DNA from 4 places in the Streptomyces sp. NPDC057950 genome. Region 4 is predicted to be linked to each of the others. Evidence: riboswitches for the same ligand, from Rfam matches in the RefSeq annotation. Region 4 holds a riboswitch; each other region holds the start of a gene.
What was found. A riboswitch is a leader RNA that binds a small molecule or an ion and turns the genes downstream of it on or off. The one in region 4 is predicted to bind cobalamin.

Region 1: another riboswitch for cobalamin. It lies ahead of ACFVTC_RS03265 (CbtB-domain containing protein); the one in region 4 lies ahead of metE (5-methyltetrahydropteroyltriglutamate--homocysteine S-methyltransferase).
Region 2: another riboswitch for cobalamin. It lies ahead of ACFVTC_RS13915 (ribonucleoside-diphosphate reductase subunit alpha); the one in region 4 lies ahead of metE (5-methyltetrahydropteroyltriglutamate--homocysteine S-methyltransferase).
Region 3: another riboswitch for cobalamin. It lies ahead of ACFVTC_RS06550 (cobalamin biosynthesis protein); the one in region 4 lies ahead of metE (5-methyltetrahydropteroyltriglutamate--homocysteine S-methyltransferase).

The regions. Positions count from the first base shown of each region.
Region 1 covers NZ_JBHVPP010000001.1:723,655-727,968, forward strand. The annotation lists gene ACFVTC_RS03245 (PadR family transcriptional regulator) at 1-229, opposite strand, end outside; gene ACFVTC_RS03250 (nuclear transport factor 2 family protein) at 315-716, shown strand; gene ACFVTC_RS03255 (four-helix bundle copper-binding protein) at 871-1,221, shown strand; gene ACFVTC_RS03260 (histidine phosphatase family protein) at 1,210-1,809, opposite strand; cobalamin riboswitch at 1,954-2,097, shown strand; gene ACFVTC_RS03265 (CbtB-domain containing protein) at 2,134-2,355, shown strand; gene ACFVTC_RS03270 (acyl-CoA dehydrogenase family protein) at 2,481-3,671, shown strand.
Region 2 covers NZ_JBHVPP010000007.1:6,956-11,269, reverse strand. The annotation lists gene ACFVTC_RS13915 (ribonucleoside-diphosphate reductase subunit alpha) at 1-2,393, opposite strand, end outside; cobalamin riboswitch at 2,521-2,681, opposite strand; gene ACFVTC_RS13910 (hypothetical protein) at 2,709-2,900, opposite strand; gene mctP (monocarboxylate uptake permease MctP) at 3,080-4,314, opposite strand, start outside.
Region 3 covers NZ_JBHVPP010000002.1:523,337-527,650, reverse strand. The annotation lists gene ACFVTC_RS06565 (lysozyme) at 1-513, shown strand, start outside; gene ACFVTC_RS06560 (anion permease) at 693-1,934, shown strand; gene ACFVTC_RS06555 (hypothetical protein) at 1,947-2,171, shown strand; cobalamin riboswitch at 2,345-2,488, shown strand; gene ACFVTC_RS06550 (cobalamin biosynthesis protein) at 2,594-3,565, shown strand; gene ACFVTC_RS06545 (cobyric acid synthase) at 3,562-4,314, shown strand, end outside.
Region 4 covers NZ_JBHVPP010000016.1:44,124-48,437, forward strand. The annotation lists gene ACFVTC_RS25430 (cysteine hydrolase family protein) at 1-351, shown strand, start outside; gene metE (5-methyltetrahydropteroyltriglutamate--homocysteine S-methyltransferase) at 450-2,774, opposite strand; cobalamin riboswitch at 2,958-3,108, opposite strand; gene meaB (methylmalonyl Co-A mutase-associated GTPase MeaB) at 3,339-4,314, opposite strand, start outside.

The DNA.
Region 1 (4,314 bases), on a different contig from region 4:
CGCGGCCCGCCGCGGTGAGGGAGAAGACCCGCTTGTTCGGACGCCGGTCCTGCCGCACCAGTCGGGCCTCGATGAGTCCCTCGGACGTCATCCGCTCGAGCTCCCGGTAGAGCTGCTGCGGGGTCGCCATCCAGAAGTTGGCCACCGAGGCGTCGAACTCCTTGGCCAGGTCGTATCCCGACGCCTCACCCTCCAGGAGCGCGGCGAGAACCGCGTTGCGCAATGCCATGGGCCAAGGCTAGACGGCACACACCCCCACGACTAATCTCTTACGCACCTATTCAATTAGTTGACTATGAGAGCGGGGACCACCGATGCACCCCTTCCGCAAGGCCGTGGAGGCCGGCGACCTCGCCGCGGTCGAGGAGCTGCTGGCCGACGACGTCGTGTTCACCAGCCCCGTCGCCTTCAAGCCCTACCCGGGCAAGGCGATCACCGCGGCCATCCTGCGCGGCGTCACCCGCGTCTTCACCGACTTCCGCTACGTACAAGAGATCGCGGGTGCCGACGGCCGTGACCACGCGCTGGTCTTCACGGCGAAGGTGGGCGACAAGGAGATCAACGGCTGCGACTTCCTGCACTTCGACGAGGACGGCAGGATCGACGACCTGATGGTCATGGTCCGCCCGCTCTCGGCGGCCCATGCGCTCTCCGAGGCCATGGGCGCGCAGTTCGAGCGGATCTCGCGGGAGGCGGCGGAGGCCGGGGAACGGTGAGCCGCGCCCCCGGGGGCCGGTCGTCCACGTGGTGTTTGGCGTGGCCCCCGAGGGCTACCCGCGCCGGGTGACCACGACGACGAAGACGAAGCCGACGACGAAGCCGAAACCGAAGACGAAGCAGACGTCCGCACCGGCGTCCGAGCAGGCACCGATCCGCTTCCTGGAGGACCGCTTCGACTGCGCGCAGGCATGCGCCGAGTGCGCCCTCGCCTGCGCGCTGCGGGCGAGCCGTATCGATCCCGACGGACCCGAGGTGCGGCAACTCGCGCGCCGTATGGGCCTCATGTGCGCCGAGGTGTGCGACGCGACCTGCCTCGTCCTGAACGGGCAGCACCACCGGGGCGAGGCGGGCATCCGTGTCCAGGTCGAGTGGTGCCGGTCCGTCTGCCGTGAGTGCGCGGACGTCTTCGACCGGTGTCCCGGCGCACAAGTGAGTGCGCGGGCCTGCCGCGCGTGTGCCCAGGCGTGCACGGACTTCCTCGCGACGCTGCTACCCGCCTGAGCCGCCCGCTTCCGCCGACGGGGCGAGCGGCCGTCCGGCCCGTACGTTCCAGCGCCCGGAGCGGCCGCTGAACTCGGTGGCGGTCAGAGGCGGTACGTCGACCCGCCAGAACGCCGACTCCGGTGCGCCCAACACCCGTACCACCAGCGCGCGTACCACCTCCGGCTCCACCACGGCGACGGTCCGGCCCGTCAAGCGCGCGGCCGTGTCGAGGCAGCCCGCCACCCGGTCGCAGAACGCCCGCACCGACTCACCGCCGTGCGGTGCCGCGCCGGGATCGGCCAACCACTGGGCCACCGCCTCCGGTTCCTTGGAGCCGACCTCCTCCAAGGTCGCGCCACGCCATCGGCCGACGTCCAGGCCGGCCAGCTCCGGGACGTCCAGGACCCCGTCGAGGCCCAGCGCGTCGGCGGTCTCGCGGCATCGCACGGTGGGGGAGACCCACAGCCGCTCCGCGCCCGGGACCGCGCCCGCGGCGGCCCGCGCGAGCCGCAGCCCCGCGGCGTCCACCCGGCCCCCTTCGTCGAAGCGGGCCTCCCGCAGGGCCGCGCCGATCGCGGCTGAGATCAAGATCACTCGGCTCGTCATACGTTCACTCTCGTGCGCTGTCGTGTTCGCCCGTGCCCGAAACACCCTGCCGGAACAGGGAATCCGCCGACGTCTCCCCGGTTCCGGGGCGCAACGGCGTTGCTGTCACGCGCCCTTGGCCGGGCCCCGGCTTCGCGGTACGGTCTGGATGATATTGACGACGGTTCGGCGGAAGTCCGGTGGGAGTCCGGCACGGTCGCGCCACTGTAAGCCCAGCGCACGTCACCCCTCCCAGGGGCGGCGGAGGTCGAGCGAGTCAGACCCGCGGCCGTCGTCCTGTGCACCACCGAGACGGGACGCGAGTTCCCCAGGAGGTACTGCCCCATGGCGCAGTCCGTCGCCCAGCCGACCGCCACCCCCACCGCCGTTCCCGCCAAGCTGCCGATCGGCGCGATCGTCCCCTGGGCGGTCTTCTTCGGCGTGCTGATGCTGGTCCTGCTCTACTTCGTCGGCGCCGAACAGGGCGCCACCTCCCTCGTGTCCGGCGAGAACGTCCACGAGTGGGTGCACGACGCCCGCCACCTCCTCGGATTCCCCTGCCACTGACGGCCAGGACAGAAGGGGGCGCCCGCCGGGGCGCCCCCTTACGCATGTCACCGCCATTCCCTATTTCTGGAACACGTTCTACGGTGTGCGCCGTCAGGTCCCGCCTTGGGGAGCCAGGAGGCGCCGTGCATCTCGAATACACGCCGGAGCAGCAGCGGTTGCGGACCGAACTGCGTGAGTACTTCGCCGAGCTGGTGCCCGACAACGCCTATGCCCGGTACGGCGATCCCGCGGCGCAGAAGCGGTTCTACCGTGAGACGATCCGCCGCCTCGGCACGGACGGCCGGCTCGGTGCGGGCTGGCCCGAGGAGTACGGCGGCAGCGGGCTCACGCCCATGGAGCAGTTCATCTTCTTCGACGAGGCCGCCCAGGCGGGCGTACCGCTGCCCCTGATGGCGCTGAACACCGTCGGACCGACGATCATGCAGTTCGGCACCGAGGAGCAGAAGGGCTACTTCCTGCCCAGGATCCTCTCCGGCGAGATCGACTTCGCGATCGGCTACAGCGAGCCCGACGCGGGCACCGACCTGGCCGCGCTGAAGACCCGGGCCGTACGCGAGGGCGACGAGACCACCGGGCACTACACGGTCAACGGGCAGAAGATCTGGACGACGAACGGCGACACCGCCGACTGGGTGTGGCTCGCCGTCCGCACCGACCCGGACGCCCCGCCCCACAAGGGCATCACCATGCTCCTCGTACCGACCTCCGACCCGGGTTACTCCTGCACCCTCATCAACACCCTCGCCTCGCACGACACCACCGCCAGCTACTACGAGAACATCCGCGTCCCCGTCTCCCGCCGGGTCGGTGAGGAGAACAAGGGCTGGCGGCTGATCACGAACCAGCTCAACCACGAGCGCGTCACCCTCGCAGCCCACGGCACGATGGCGATCCGTGCCCTGCACGACGTCCAGCGCTGGGCCATGGAGACCAAGCTCGCCGACGGCCGCCGGGTCGTCGACCTTCCCTGGGTGCGCCGCCGGCTCGCGCAGACCCACACCCGGCTCGACGCCATGAAGCTCCTGAACTGGCAGATGGTGAACGCCGTCCAGCAGGGCACCCTCACCCCGCAGGACGCCTCCGCGGTCAAGGTGTACGGCTCCGAGGCGCGCCGGGACGCGTACGCCTGGCTCATGGAGATCGTCGCCATGCCGGGTGTCCTGAAGGAGGGCTCGGCGGGCGCCGTCCTGCACGGCGAGCTGGAACGCGGCTACCGGTCGGCGGTGATCTTCACCTTCGGCGGCGGCAACAACGAGATCCAGCGCGAGATCATCTCGTGGATCGGGCTGGGGATGCCACGGGTGCGGCGTTGACCTGCTTGTGACGAGGCTTTTTAGTTGGCACAAAAGCGGGACAGTTGGCACCGTGGCGAGGTGCGGACCGGCAGGGTAGCGGACCTGGCTTGCAGACTGTCTGAGGCGGCTGACCTGCTGCTTCCTCAGGGCTGGTGAGGTTCGGGCGTGCTGCGCGTTCGTGTCTCCTACTGGATGATCGTGCGTGCTGAGACACGGAGGCGCAGATTCTGGTCGCAGGGAGTCCCGAGTCGTGTCTAGTCTCAGTTGTCCGCGCCAACAGAACTGCTCGCTGCTTCGTCCCTCTGGGTGAGGCCTGTTGTGATCCTCACGCTAAGGTCAGCCCCGGATCAGGATGTCGTCAATGCGGATCTGGAGGCTGGCTCCACGGTCGCAGGCGCTCGCCAGATGCGCCGCGTAGACGTCGAGTCGTCTACGGAGATGGAGCCGGGCACCGCGCAAGTCGTCTCCCTGGAGAACGGAGAGTTCCCTGGTGAGCAAGGTGACGTCACCGCCGTTGCGCTCGGATTCACGGATGACGGGGCTGTGGACAGGTTCGCCCTGAGTGGCTCCGCTCCATGCGAGGGCGGCTCCAATCTCAGGGTCGCCCTGCTCGTGAAGTCTGCGGAGGCGAGGGATGCCGGCAGTCAGAAGGTGCCACTCT
Region 2 (4,314 bases), on a different contig from region 4:
TCCAGGGAGCAGGCGACGGCGTCGGGGTCGGGGTCGGCGACCTGCTGGAGGGGGATGGACTTCTCGGGCTGGGCCTGCGCCCGGGCGGCACGGGCGATGCGGGTCGCCGGGCGCGAGCGCAGGTAGTACGTCGTCTTCAGGCCCGACTTCCAGGCGTACGCGTACATCGAGGAGAGCTTGCCGATGGTCGGCGTCTCCAGGAAGAGGTTCAGCGACTGGGCCTGGTCCAGGAACGGGGTACGGGCCGCGGCCATGTCGATGAGGCCGCGCTGCGGGATCTCCCACGCCGTGCGGTACAGGTCGCGGACGTCCTGCGGCACCCAGGTGAAGCCCTGCACCGAGCCGTTCGCCTCGCGCAGCGCCTCCCGGGTCTGCGCGTCCCACACCCCGAGCTTCTTCAGCTCGGCCACCAGGTAGGAGTTGACCTGGAGGAACTCACCGGACAGCGTCTCGCGCTTGAAGAGGTTCGAGACCTGCGGCTCGATGCACTCGTACACGCCCGCGATGGACGCGATCGTCGCGGTGGGCGCGATGGCGAGCAGCAGCGAGTTGCGCATGCCGACCGCGGCGATGCGCTCCCGCAGCGCCGCCCAGCGCTCCGGCCAGTTCAGCTCGACGGCGAAGTGGTCGGGGTGCAGCACACCGCGGGCGGTACGGGTCTTCTCCCAGGCCGGCAGCGGGCCGTTGCGCTCGGCGAGGTCGGCGGATGCCTCGTAGGCGGCGAGCATGATGCGCTCGGCGATGCGGGTGGAGAGCGCGCGGGCGGCGGGCGAGTCGAAGGGCAGCCGCAGCTTGAAGAAGACGTCCTGGAGGCCCATCGCGCCGAGGCCGACGGGGCGCCACTTGGCGTTCGACCGGCCCGCCTGCTCGGTCGGGTAGAAGTTGATGTCGACGACGCGGTCGAGGAAGGTGACGGCGGTGCGGACCGTCTCGTCCAGGCGCTCCCAGTCGAGATCGCCGGTCGTCGTGTCGACGAACGCGCCGAGGTTGACCGAGCCGAGGTTGCAGACGGCCGTCTCCCCGTCGTCCGTGACCTCCAGGATCTCGGTGCACAGGTTCGAGGAGTGCACGGTGTGGCCCGGCTCCGCCGTCTGGTTGGCCGTGCGGTTGGCGGCGTCCTTGAAGGTCATCCAGCCGTTGCCGGTCTGCGCCAGGGTGCGCATCATGCGGCCGTAGAGGTCGCGGGCCGGGATGGTCTTCTTCGCCAGGCCCTTCGCCTCCGCCGCGCGGTAGGCCGCGTCGAACTCGGCGCCCCACAGGTCGACCAGTCCGGGCACGTCGGAGGGGGAGAAGAGGGACCACTGCGCGTCGGCGTCGACCCGGCGCATGAACTCGTCCGGGATCCAGTGCGCGAGGTTCAGGTTGTGCGTACGGCGGGCGTCCTCGCCGGTGTTGTCACGCAGCTCCAGGAACTCCTCGATGTCGGAGTGCCAGGTCTCCAGGTAGACCGCGGCGGCGCCCTTGCGCCGGCCGCCCTGGTTCACCGCGGCGACCGAGGCGTCGAGGGTCTTCAGGAAGGGGACGATGCCGTTGGAGTGGCCGTTCGTGCCGCGGATCAGTGAACCGCGGGAGCGGATACGGGAGTAGGACAGCCCGATACCGCCCGCGTGCTTCGACAGGCGCGCGACCTGGTGGTAGCGGTCGTAGATGGAGTCCAGCTCGTCCAGCGGGGAGTCGAGGAGGTAGCAGGACGACATCTGCGGGTGCCGCGTACCGGAGTTGAAGAGCGTGGGGGAGGACGGGAGGTAGTCCAGCCGGCTCATCAGGCCGTAGAGCGCGGCCACTTCGTCGACGGACCGGGCCGTGTCGTCCTCCGCGAGGCCGGACGCCACCCGGAGCATGAAGTGCTGGGGGGTCTCGACGACCTTTCGGGTGATCGGGTGCCGGAGCAGGTAGCGGCTGTGCAGGGTGCGCAGGCCGAAGTAGCCGAAACGGTCGTCGCCCGCGGTGTCGATCAGGGCGTCCAGGCGGGCCGCGTGCAGGTCGACGAAGTCCGCCGTGCGGTCGGCGATCAGACCCTCGCGCCGGCCCGTGGTGATGGACTCGGAGAACGTCGTGACGCCCTGCGAGGCGGCCTCCTCCGCGATGCCGACGGTCAGCAGCCTGGCGGCCAGCCGCGAGTACACGGGGTCCTCGGAGATGAGGCCGGCGGCCGCCTCGGTGGCCAGCTCGCGCAGCTCCGCGTCGTCCGCGTGCGTGGACCGGCCGCGCAACGCGGCGGCGGCGACCCGGCCGGGGTCGGCGCCGGGGAGGTCGGCGGTGAAGTCGGTCAGGGTACGCAGCAGCGTGGTACCAGGACCGTCCGTCTCCACCGGGGCCCGCTGCGCGGACTCCGCTTCCACCGGGGCCTGCTGGGCGGAAACTGAAACCGGGTCGGCTGGCGCGATGGTCACTTGGGGCTCTCCCTCGCTCGGCACGGGGCCTGGCGGAGGGCAGCGGGACACGCGACTCGGTGACGGGTACGCGTGCGTCCACCGGCCCATTCCACGAGGCCCGGACGTCGTCGGCGCCCGGGCCGGCTGGCCGGGGCACGCTGTCGGCAGGTCCTCGGACTGAAGCCCGTACGCGAATGCGCACAAGTACACCGTTGCGGGACAGTTCCGGATTCGCACCGGATTCCCCTGCGACGACAGCGAGCATGAGCATACATCTAGTGCCGGGCCGAGGAAGCACCCCCACATGTTGTGCCGTGTCGGCTTCGGAGGGCGCTACGGAGTGTGCCTGAAGGTCAACTCGTAGGTGAGGAGGAAGACGTCGTCGAGGTGCGGAACCGGGTTCGAGGCGTGCTCCGGGGCGCGGGTGAAGCCGAGGCGTGGGTAGAGGCGCTGGGCGCCGCGCGTGGTGCGCCGGGTGGACAGCACCACGCGCACAGCCCCCGGTGGCCCGCGCGCGGTCGGCACCGGGGTGCTCCTCCGGCCGTGCCGGCCTGATGACGGTGTCCGTGCCGGGCGTGCGCGCCGGACGCACGGCGACGGGCCGCCGGATCTCTCTCCGGCGGCCCGCTCCGCGGTACCGCTGTCCCGGGCCGCGCCCGGCGGTTCCCGCCCGGTGGGAGCGGGCGGGACTTTCGCGACGCGCCCTAGTGGCCCGCCTCCGCGGTGGCGGGGGGCAGCTCGGCCTGGACTCCCGGGTCGCCGGCGTCCGCCGTGTAGTCCTCCGGTGTCGTCTCGTCCACGCCGTCGGGTGCCTTGAACGCCCGCAGGGCGAAGGTGAGGACGACGGAGACCACCACGTTCATGACGAACGCCGTCAGACCGATGTAGCCGATCTCCCCGATCCCCGGGATCTCCTTCGAGCTGCCGCCGAAGTGCGCTTGCGTCGGCGAGGCGACCCCGTAGGCGGCGAGCGTGCCGTAGAGCATGCCGACCGCCCAGCCGCCGAGCAGCGCCCAGCGGTGGAACCAGCGCGTGAACAGGCCGCCGACCAGGGCCGGGAAGGTCTGCAGGATCCAGATGCCGCCCAGGAGCTGGAAGTTGATGGCGACCGTCTTGTCCATCGTCAGGACGAAGACCAGCGCGCCCACCTTCACCAGGAGCGAGACCAGCTTGGAGACCTTCGTCTCTTGCTGCGGGGTCGCGTCCGGCTTGATGAAGTCCTTGTAGATGTTGCGGGTGAAGAGGTTCGCGGCCGCGATGGACATGATGGCCGCGGGGACGAGGGCTCCGATGCCGATCGCGGCGAAGGCCACACCCGCGAACCAGGCCGGGAACATGTCCTCGAAGAGCTGCGGGATGGCGAGCTGGCCGTTGGTGACCTTCACCCCGGCCGCGATCGCCATGAAGCCGAGCAGGGCGAGCAGGCCCAGCATCAGGGAGTAGAGCGGCAGGATCGTGGTGTTGCGCCGGATCACCTCACGGCTGCGGCTGGACAGCGTCGCGGTGATCGAGTGCGGGTACATGAACAGGGCGAGCGCGGAGCCGAGTGCCAGGGTGGCGTAGGTCCACTGCCCGGCCTGGGCCGGTACGATCCCGCCCGCGCCGGCCGCGGCGTACTTCTCGCTCGCCGAGTGGAAGATCTCGTCGAAGCCGCCCAGCTTGATCGGGATGTAGATGATGGCCACCGCGATCACGATGTAGATCAGCGTGTCCTTCACGAACGCGATCAGGGCGGGGGCGCGCAGGCCCGACGAGTAGGTGTACGCGGCCAGTACGCCGAAGGCGATGAGGAGCGGGAGGTCCTTGACGAACCAGTTCGTGTTCTCGCCGCCGCCGACGCCCATGACGTCCAGCACGGCCTGGATGCCCACCAGTTGGAGCGCGATGTACGGCATGGTCGCGAGGATGCCGGTGACGGCGACGGCGAGGGACAGGCCCT
Region 3 (4,314 bases), on a different contig from region 4:
CCCTATTTCGACCAGCAGTACAACGGGGCCTACGACGCGGGGATCCTCCGCGGCGCCTACCACTTCGCGGTGCCGGACAAGTCGTCCGGTGCCACCCAGGCCGAGTACTTCGTGCGCAACGGGGGCGCCTGGCAGGCCGACGGCCGGACGCTGCCGCCCGCGCTCGACATCGAGTACAACCCGTACAGCAAGCACAAGTGTTACGGCATGACCAAGGCCGGGCTCGTGAGCTGGATCCAGGACTTCAGCGACGAGCTCGAACGGGAGACGGGCCGCCGCCCGGTGATCTACACGACCGCCCACTGGTGGAACACCTGCACCGGGGACAGCCACGCCTTCGCCGCGGACCACCCCCTCTGGCTGGCCCGCTACGACACCGCGGACATCGGCGCACTGCCGGGCGGCTGGTCGACCTGGACGTTCTGGCAGTACGACAACAAGGGGACCCTGCCGGGTGACCAGGATCTCTTCAACGGATCCAGCGCCCGGCTGAAGAGGCTCGCGAAGGGTTAGCGGAGCCCGATATTCCGCCTTCGTTCGAACCCTGGGTCCCCCCTCCGGTATCCACACCGGCACAAACGGAGGGGCGATCCATGGTTCGATACACCCCTAAGCCTGCCTCAGTTCATCTTCCGTTCACTCAGGTTGCCTACGGTCCACGTGCCACTGACGTCAAACAGAAGCCTGGGTAAATGGAACACATCACGCTCCTCCTCGGAATCGTGATCGTCACCGCTCTCGTGTTCGATTTCACGAACGGTTTCCACGACACTGCCAACGCGATGGCGACGACCATCTCGACCGGCGCTCTGAAGCCCAAGACGGCGGTGGCCATGTCCGCCGTGCTGAATCTCGTCGGTGCGTTCCTCTCGGTGGAGGTCGCCAAGACGATCTCCGGCGGACTCATCAACGAAGAGGGCATACGTACCGAAGTGATCTTCGCGGCGCTCGTCGGCGCCATCCTCTGGAATCTGCTGACCTGGCTCCTGGGTCTGCCCTCCAGTTCCTCCCACGCACTGTTCGGCGGTCTGATCGGCGCCGCGGTCATGTCGGCCGGCTGGTCGTCGGTGAACGGCTCGACCGTCGTCACCAAGGTGCTGCTCCCCGCGGTCGCCGCGCCCATCGTGGCCGGACTCGCCGCGATGCTGGCCACCCGGCTGACGTACCGGATCAGCGACCGCGCCGGCCAGAAGGCGACCGCCAAGGGCTACCGCGCGGGCCAGATCGCCTCGGCCGGTCTGGTCTCGCTGGCGCACGGCACGAACGACGCCCAGAAGACGATGGGCATCATCACCCTCGCCCTGGTCACCGGTGGTGTGATCGCCCCCGGCTCGAACCCTCCCACCTGGGTCATCGTCTCGGCCGGTACCGCCATCGCGCTCGGCACCTACCTGGGCGGCTGGCGCATCATCCGCACGATGGGCAAGGGCCTGACCGACCTGGCCCCGCAGCAGGGCTTCGCCGCCCAGACCAGCGCCGCGACGGCCATCCTGGCCTCCTCGCACATCGGCTTCTCCCTCTCCACCACCCAGGTCTGCTCCGGTGCCGTGATGGGCTCGGGCCTCGGCCGCAAGGGCGGTGTCGTCCGCTGGTCGACCGCGACCCGGATGTTCGTCGCCTGGGGCCTGACCCTGCCGGCCGCCGGACTGGCCGGTGCCGCCGCCGAGTTCCTGACCAAGCAGGGCACCTGGGGCATCGTCCTCACCGGCGCGCTGCTGGTCGCCGGCGCCGGCGCCATCTGGACGCTGTCCCGCCGCCAGCCGGTCACCATCGACAACGTCAACGACGCCGCCGAGCCGGCCGGCGTCGTCACCACCGCGATGGCCGCGGTCACCCCGCCGCCCGCGGGCCCCGTCACCGGAGACCTGTCCGGCGATCTGAAGACCACCATCCCGTCCCCGGACGCGGAGCCCACCCGCCCGGCCACGGTGTAAGGACAGAACAGCATGAACATCGACTGGGCAGCCCTCGGCTCCGTCTTCGGAGTCAGCCTCGTGGTCACCGTGGCCCTCGTCGGCCTCTTCACCCTCGGCATCGTCGGCCTCACCAAGCGCGAGTCCGCGTCCGCCCAGGGCGGTTCGGCCGCTCTCGCGGTCACCGGCGCGTACGTCTGCTTCGCCGCGTGCGCGGCGGCGGTCGCCTACGGGATCTATCTCATCGTCGGCAAGTGACCGCGCCCCGGCAAACAGCCTGAAACGGGCAGCACTTCACGTGGGGTGCGGGACGGATCGCCGTCCCGCACCCCACGCGCATGCCGTGCCGCACCCCCCGCACACGTCCTCCCCCGCCCCTCGCCATGTGGGCCTTCGCACACTCTCCCCCCGCAGGTCAACGGCAAGTTGACGGGTCCTGCAACCCGTGGTGGACTGCCGGAGCCAAGTACGGCGACAGAAGAGGAAGCCGGTGTGAATCCGGCGCGGTCCCGCCACTGTGACCGGGGAAGGAACTCCCCGGGAGCCAGGAACTCTCACCGCCGGTCTCGTCGAACCAGGGCGCGGACACCCTGAGTGAGGACATATCGCCATGCGCGGCTGCCCGTTGCGGGTCTTGATGAGTACGAGGGTTCCACTTCACCCCACGGCGGGCTGACCCCGTGCGTGCCGATCGCGTCTTCGCGTACGGCGCCGCCACCGGCCTCCTCGGCGACCTGCTGCTCGGCGATCCCCGCCGGGGCCATCCGGTCGCCGCGTTCGGGCGGACCGCGGGCGCCGTGGAGCGGATGCTGTGGCGCGACCACCGCGGCTGGGGAGCGCTGCACACCACCGTCTGCGTCGGCGGCGCCGGTGTGCTCGCCGCGCTGGCGAGCCGTGGCGTACGCCGTTCCCGTACCGCCTCCGTCGCCCTGACCGCCGCCGCCACGTGGGCCGTCGTCGGGGGCACCTCCCTCGGGCGCGAGGCGCGGGCGATCGGTGCCGCGCTCGGCGCCGATGACGTCGAGGCCGCCCGAGCGCGGCTGCCGCACCTGTGCGGGCGCGACCCCCTGGCACTGGACCGCGACGGCATCGCGCGCGCCGTCGTGGAGTCCGTCGCCGAGAACACCTCCGACGCCGTGGTGGGCGCCCTGGTGTGGGGAGCCGTCGGCGGTGTGCCCGGACTGGTCGCGTTCCGCGCCGTGAACACGCTCGATGCGATGGTCGGACACAGATCCGCCAGGTACCTGCGCTACGGCTGGGCCTCCGCGCGCCTCGACGACGTCGCGGGCTGGCCGGGAGCACGGCTGACCGCGGCGCTCGCCGCCGTCGCCGGCGACGACCCGCGCGGGGCCGTGCGCGCCTGGCGCACCGACGCCCGCCGGCATCCGAGCCCCAACGCCGGTCCCGTGGAAGCCTCGTTCGCCGGATCACTCGGGGTACGGCTCGGCGGGACCCTCTCGTACGCCGGCCGGATCGAGCACCGGCCCGTCCTCAACGACGGCGGGCGCGCCGTGCGCGTCGGCGACATCGAACGGGCCGTGCGGCTGTCGCGGCGCGTCGGCTGGCTCGCCCTCGGCGTGAGTGCCGCGGGACGGCTGCTGGCCGGGCGGCTGCTCGCCAACGGACCACTCACGAAGGGGCGTACGACATGAGCGGCGGTCTCCTCGTCGCCGGAACCACCTCCGACGCCGGCAAGAGCGTCGTGACCGCCGGGATCTGCCGGTGGCTGGTGCGGCAGGGCGTCAAGGTCGCGCCCTTCAAGGCGCAGAACATGTCCCTGAACTCCTTCGTGACCCGCGAGGGCGCCGAGATCGGGCGCGCCCAGGCCATGCAGGCGCAGGCCGCCCGGGTGGAACCGACCGCGCTCATGAACCCCGTGCTGCTCAAGCCGGGCAGCGACCGGAGCAGTCAGGTCGTGCTCATGGGCAGGCCGGTGGGCGAGATGACGGCCCGCGGCTACCACGGCGGTAGGCAGCGACAGCTCCTGGGCACCGTGCTGGACTGCCTCGCCGAGTTGCGGGGCACGTATGACGCGGTGATCTGTGAGGGGGCCGGCAGTCCTGCCGAGATCAATCTGCGGCGGACCGACATCGTGAACATGGGGATCGCGCGCAACGCGCGGCTGCCCGTGCTCGTCGTCGGCGACATCGACCGCGGCGGCGTGTTCGCCTCGTTCTTCGGGACGGTCGCGCTCCTGTCCCGCGAGGACCAGCAGTTCGTCGCCGGGTTCCTGGTCAACAAGTTCCGCGGCGACGTGTCCCTGCTGGAGCCCGGACTCGACATGCTGAAGGACCTCACCGGACGCCGTACGTACGGGGTCCTGCCCTTCCGGCACGGCCTCGGGATCGACGAGGAGGACGGCCTGCGCGTGTCGCTGCGCGGTGCCGTGCGGGAGTCGGCG
Region 4 (4,314 bases):
TTCACCGCCGACGACCCCGGTGCCGCCATCCACCCCGATGTGGCCCCGGCGGAGGGCGAGATCGTCGTCCACAAGAACCGCGTCAGCGCCTTCGCCGGGAACAACCTCCAGCAGATCCTGGCCGCCCAGGACATCGAGCACCTGGTCCTGGCCGGCATCGGCACCGGCGGCGTCGTCCTGTCCACGGCCCTGCAGGCAGCCGACCTCGACTACAAGCTCACCGTCCTGTCCGACGCCTGCGCCGACCTCGACAGCGCGGTTCACCACACCCTCGTGAACGACGTCCTCACCCGGCGCGGCGAGGTCACCACCGTCGAGGAGTGGGCCCGCACCCTCGACGCCGGTTCGTGAAAAGGTTGGTGAGCCCCCATGAGCGTCGGCGAAGGACCGCGGGCGCGGCGGACGGCCGGGGCGGACCGAGTGGGTGGTCCGCCCCGGCCACGCCGGCGTCAGGAGGCCGTCGGCTCCAGGCCGCTTCGGACCTCGCGGGCCGCCGTCACCAGGTTCTCCAGTGCGGACCGCACTTCCGGCCAGCCGCGGGTCTTCAGGCCACAGTCGGGGTTGACCCACAGCCGTTCGGCGGGAATGGCCTCGAGCCCCTCGCGCAGCAGTTCCGCGGCTTCGTGGGCACTCGGTACGCGCGGTGAGTGGATGTCGTACACCCCGGGTCCGGCCTCGCGCGGGTAGCCGTGGGCGCCGAGTTCGCGGGCGACCTGCATGTGGGAGCGGGCGGCCTCCAGGCTGATGACGTCGGCGTCGAGGTCGTCGATGGCCCGCACGATGTCACCGAACTCGGCGTAGCACATGTGGGTGTGGATCTGGGTGTCCGGGCGTACGCCGCCGGTGCTGAGCCGGAACGCCTCGGTGGCCCACTCCAGATAGGCGGGGCGGTCGGCGGCGCGCAGGGGCAGTGTCTCGCGCAGCGCGGGCTCGTCGACCTGGATGACCGATGTACCCGCGCTCTCCAGGTCGTCGACCTCGTCGCGGAGGGCGAGCGCCACCTGGCGGGCGGTGTCGCCGAGGGGCTGGTCGTCGCGGACGAAGGACCAGGCGAGCATGGTGACCGGTCCCGTGAGCATGCCCTTGACCGGCTTGGTGGTGAGCGACCGGGCGTACGTGGTCCAGCGCACCGTCATCGGTTCGGGCCGTGAGATGTCGCCGGCCAGGATCGGCGGGCGGACGTAGCGGGTGCCGTACGACTGGACCCACCCGTGCTGCGTGGCGAGGTAACCCGTGAGCTGTTCGGCGAAGTACTGCACCATGTCGTTGCGTTCGGCCTCGCCGTGAACCAGGACGTCGATGCCGGTCCTCTCCTGGAAGGAGATCACCTCGCCGATCTCGGCCCTGACGCGCTCCTCGTACCCGGCGACGTCGATCCGACCGGTGCGCAGATCGGCCCGTGCGGCGCGCAGTTCGGCGGTCTGCGGGAAGGAACCGATGGTGGTGGTCGGCAGGAGGGGGAGGCCCAGATGCGCACGCTGGGCGGCGGCCCGCTCGGTGTACGGCTGGGAGCGGCGGGCGTCGGTGGCCGTGACGGCGGCGGCGCGGGCGCGGACCGCCGGGTCGTGGGTGATCGCGGAGGCCGCCCGGAGGGTGAGGTCGGCCCGGTTGGCGGCCAGTTCGGCGGCGATGGTGTCGGTGCCCCGGGCGAGGCCCTTGGCGAGGGTGGCGATCTCGGTCGCTTTCTGGCGGGCGAAGGCGAGCCAGCGCAGGATCTGCGGGTCGATGTCCCGTTCGGCGGAAGCGTCGAGCGGTACGTGCAGGAGCGAGCACGAGGCGGAGACGTCCACCCGGTCGGCGAGCCCGAGCAGGGTGGCGAGTGTGCCGAGGGACCTCTCCAGGTCGTTGACCCAGATGTTGCGGCCGTCGACCACGCCGGCCACCAGACGCTTTCCGGGCAGGCCGCCGACGGCGGCCAGGGCGTCGAGGTTGGCGGCGGCCGCGCCGGTGAAGTCCATCGCGAGGCCGTCCACCGGGGCCTTGGCCAGTACGGGCAGGGCGTCGCCGAGCCGGTCGAAGTACGAGGCGAGCAGCAGCTTCGGCCGGTCGGTCAGCGCGCCGAGGTCGCGGTAGGCACGCTCGGCGGCGCCGAGTTCGGCGGGGGTGCGGTCCTGGACCAGAGCGGGCTCGTCGAGCTGCACCCAGTCGGCCCCCGCCGCGCGCAGGTCGGCGAGCACCTCGGCGTAGACGGGCAGCAGCCGGTCCAGCAGGGTCAGCGGTTCGAAGTCCGCGGCGACACCGGGCGCCGGCTTGGCCAGCAGGAGGTAGGTGACCGGACCGACGAGGACGGGCCGGGCCGTGTGACCGAGGGCGATCGCCTCCCTGAGGTGCCCTACCTGGTGGGCGGAGTCGGTCCTGAACACCGTGTCCGGACCCAACTCAGGGACCAGATAGTGGTAGTTGGTGTCGAACCATTTGGTCATCTCCAGCGGCGCCACGTCCTGGGTGCCGCGCGCCATCGCGAAGTACCCGTCGAGCGGGTCGGCTTCGACGGCCTTGCGGTGCCGCTCGGGGACGGCGCCGACCATGACACTGGTGTCGAGGACGTGGTCGTAGTACGAGAAGTCGCCGGTGGGCACCTCGTGGACGCCGGATTCCGTCAGGTGCCGCCAGTTCGACCGGCGCAGACCGGCGGCGGTCTCCCGGAGGGCGCCGGCGGTGGTCCGGCCCTTCCAGTAGCCCTCGATCGCCTTCTTCAGTTCACGGTCCGGACCTTGGCGGGGGTAGCCGTACACGGTGGCTCGTGCTGCCGCGGCTGCGGGCTTGGCTGTCACGGAAATCTCCTTCGCGAGATGTCTCGTCGGGATCCCGGCGACGGGACGCGGACGCGAAGGGGTGACGAACCGGGCGGATCCCGCCCGCGCCACGAGGCGCGGTCGTCCGCCGGTATGTACGCCGACCCGCCCACGAGGTCACCGGGATGTCCGCGCGCGAACGGTCGCGTGCGGGCAACGGGCAGGTCTTCGGACTCGCGGGCGCGGCTTCCCCGAAGGGCATCCACCTACTGGCCGTCGCTTCCCGGACCCGGTCGGGCCCAGTGCGTATGACGGCGGTCGTTCCCACTCACCGCTGCGGGGCAGTCCCGGATTCCCACCGGGTTCCCTCTTACGACGCATCCCGCCTGGCGGACGGGGCGAACCAGCTGCACAGGCCACCCTAGGGGGCGAGGCGGTCCCGTGGCGGGAGCGGCTCACATCGCTGACGGTGACATGGGACACCGGCCGCGGTCGCCCAGGGCTCGGCGGCGCGTGTTCCTGGGGCGGCGCGGGCGCGCACCGTGTCCGTCTCACCAACACGGTGCCGCGTCCCGTCGTGGACGGGCGGACTGCCCTGACGCGTCAGCGTTGCGTGCCGCCGAACACGCCCAGGATGCGTTCCGCCGCCAGCGTGGCCGTCAACTCCCCGTCCCGCACCTGCTGTTCGAGGGCGGGCGTGAGGGCTCGTACCGCCGGATCCGCGTGCAGCCGGCCGAGGAGCTCGTCGCGCACCATCGTCCAGGTCCAGTCGACCTGCTGGTCGCGGCGCTTGGCGGCGAGGCGGCCGGTCGAGTCCAGCAGGACGCGGTGCTGTTCGAGGCGCTCCCAGACGGCTTCCAGGCCGGTCGACTCGCGCGCGCTGCAACTCAGCACGGGGGGCGTCCACGCCGCGTCCACCGGGTGCATCAGACGAAGGGCGCCCGCCAACTCCCGTGCCGCGGAACGCGCGTCCCGCTCGTGCGGGCCGTCCGCCTTGTTGACGGTGATCACGTCCGCGAGCTCCAGGACCCCCTTCTTGATGCCCTGCAACTGGTCGCCGGTGCGGGCCAGCGTGAGCAGCAGGAAGGAGTCGACCATGTTCGCCACGGCGGTCTCGGACTGGCCGACGCCCACCGTCTCCACCAGGATCACGTCGTAGCCCGCCGCCTCCATCACCACCATCGACTCCCGTGTCGCCTTCGCCACGCCGCCGAGGGTGCCCGCGGTGGGGGAGGGGCGGACGAAAGCGGCGGGGTCCACCGCCAGGCGCTCCATACGGGTTTTGTCACCCAGGATCGAACCGCCCGTACGGGTCGACGAGGGGTCGACGGCGAGCACCGCGACCCGGTGCCCGAGCGAGGTGAGCATCGTGCCGAGCGCGTCGATGAAGGTCGACTTGCCCACACCCGGCACCCCGGTGATGCCGATGCGCCGGGCGTTGCCGCCGTGGGGCAGCAACTGGGTCAGCAGGTCCTGCCCGAGGGACCGGTGATCGGCCCGGGTCGACTCGACGAGAGTGATGGCCCGCGCGATGTACGCACGCTTCCCGTCGAGTACGCCCTTCACATAGGAGTCGAGG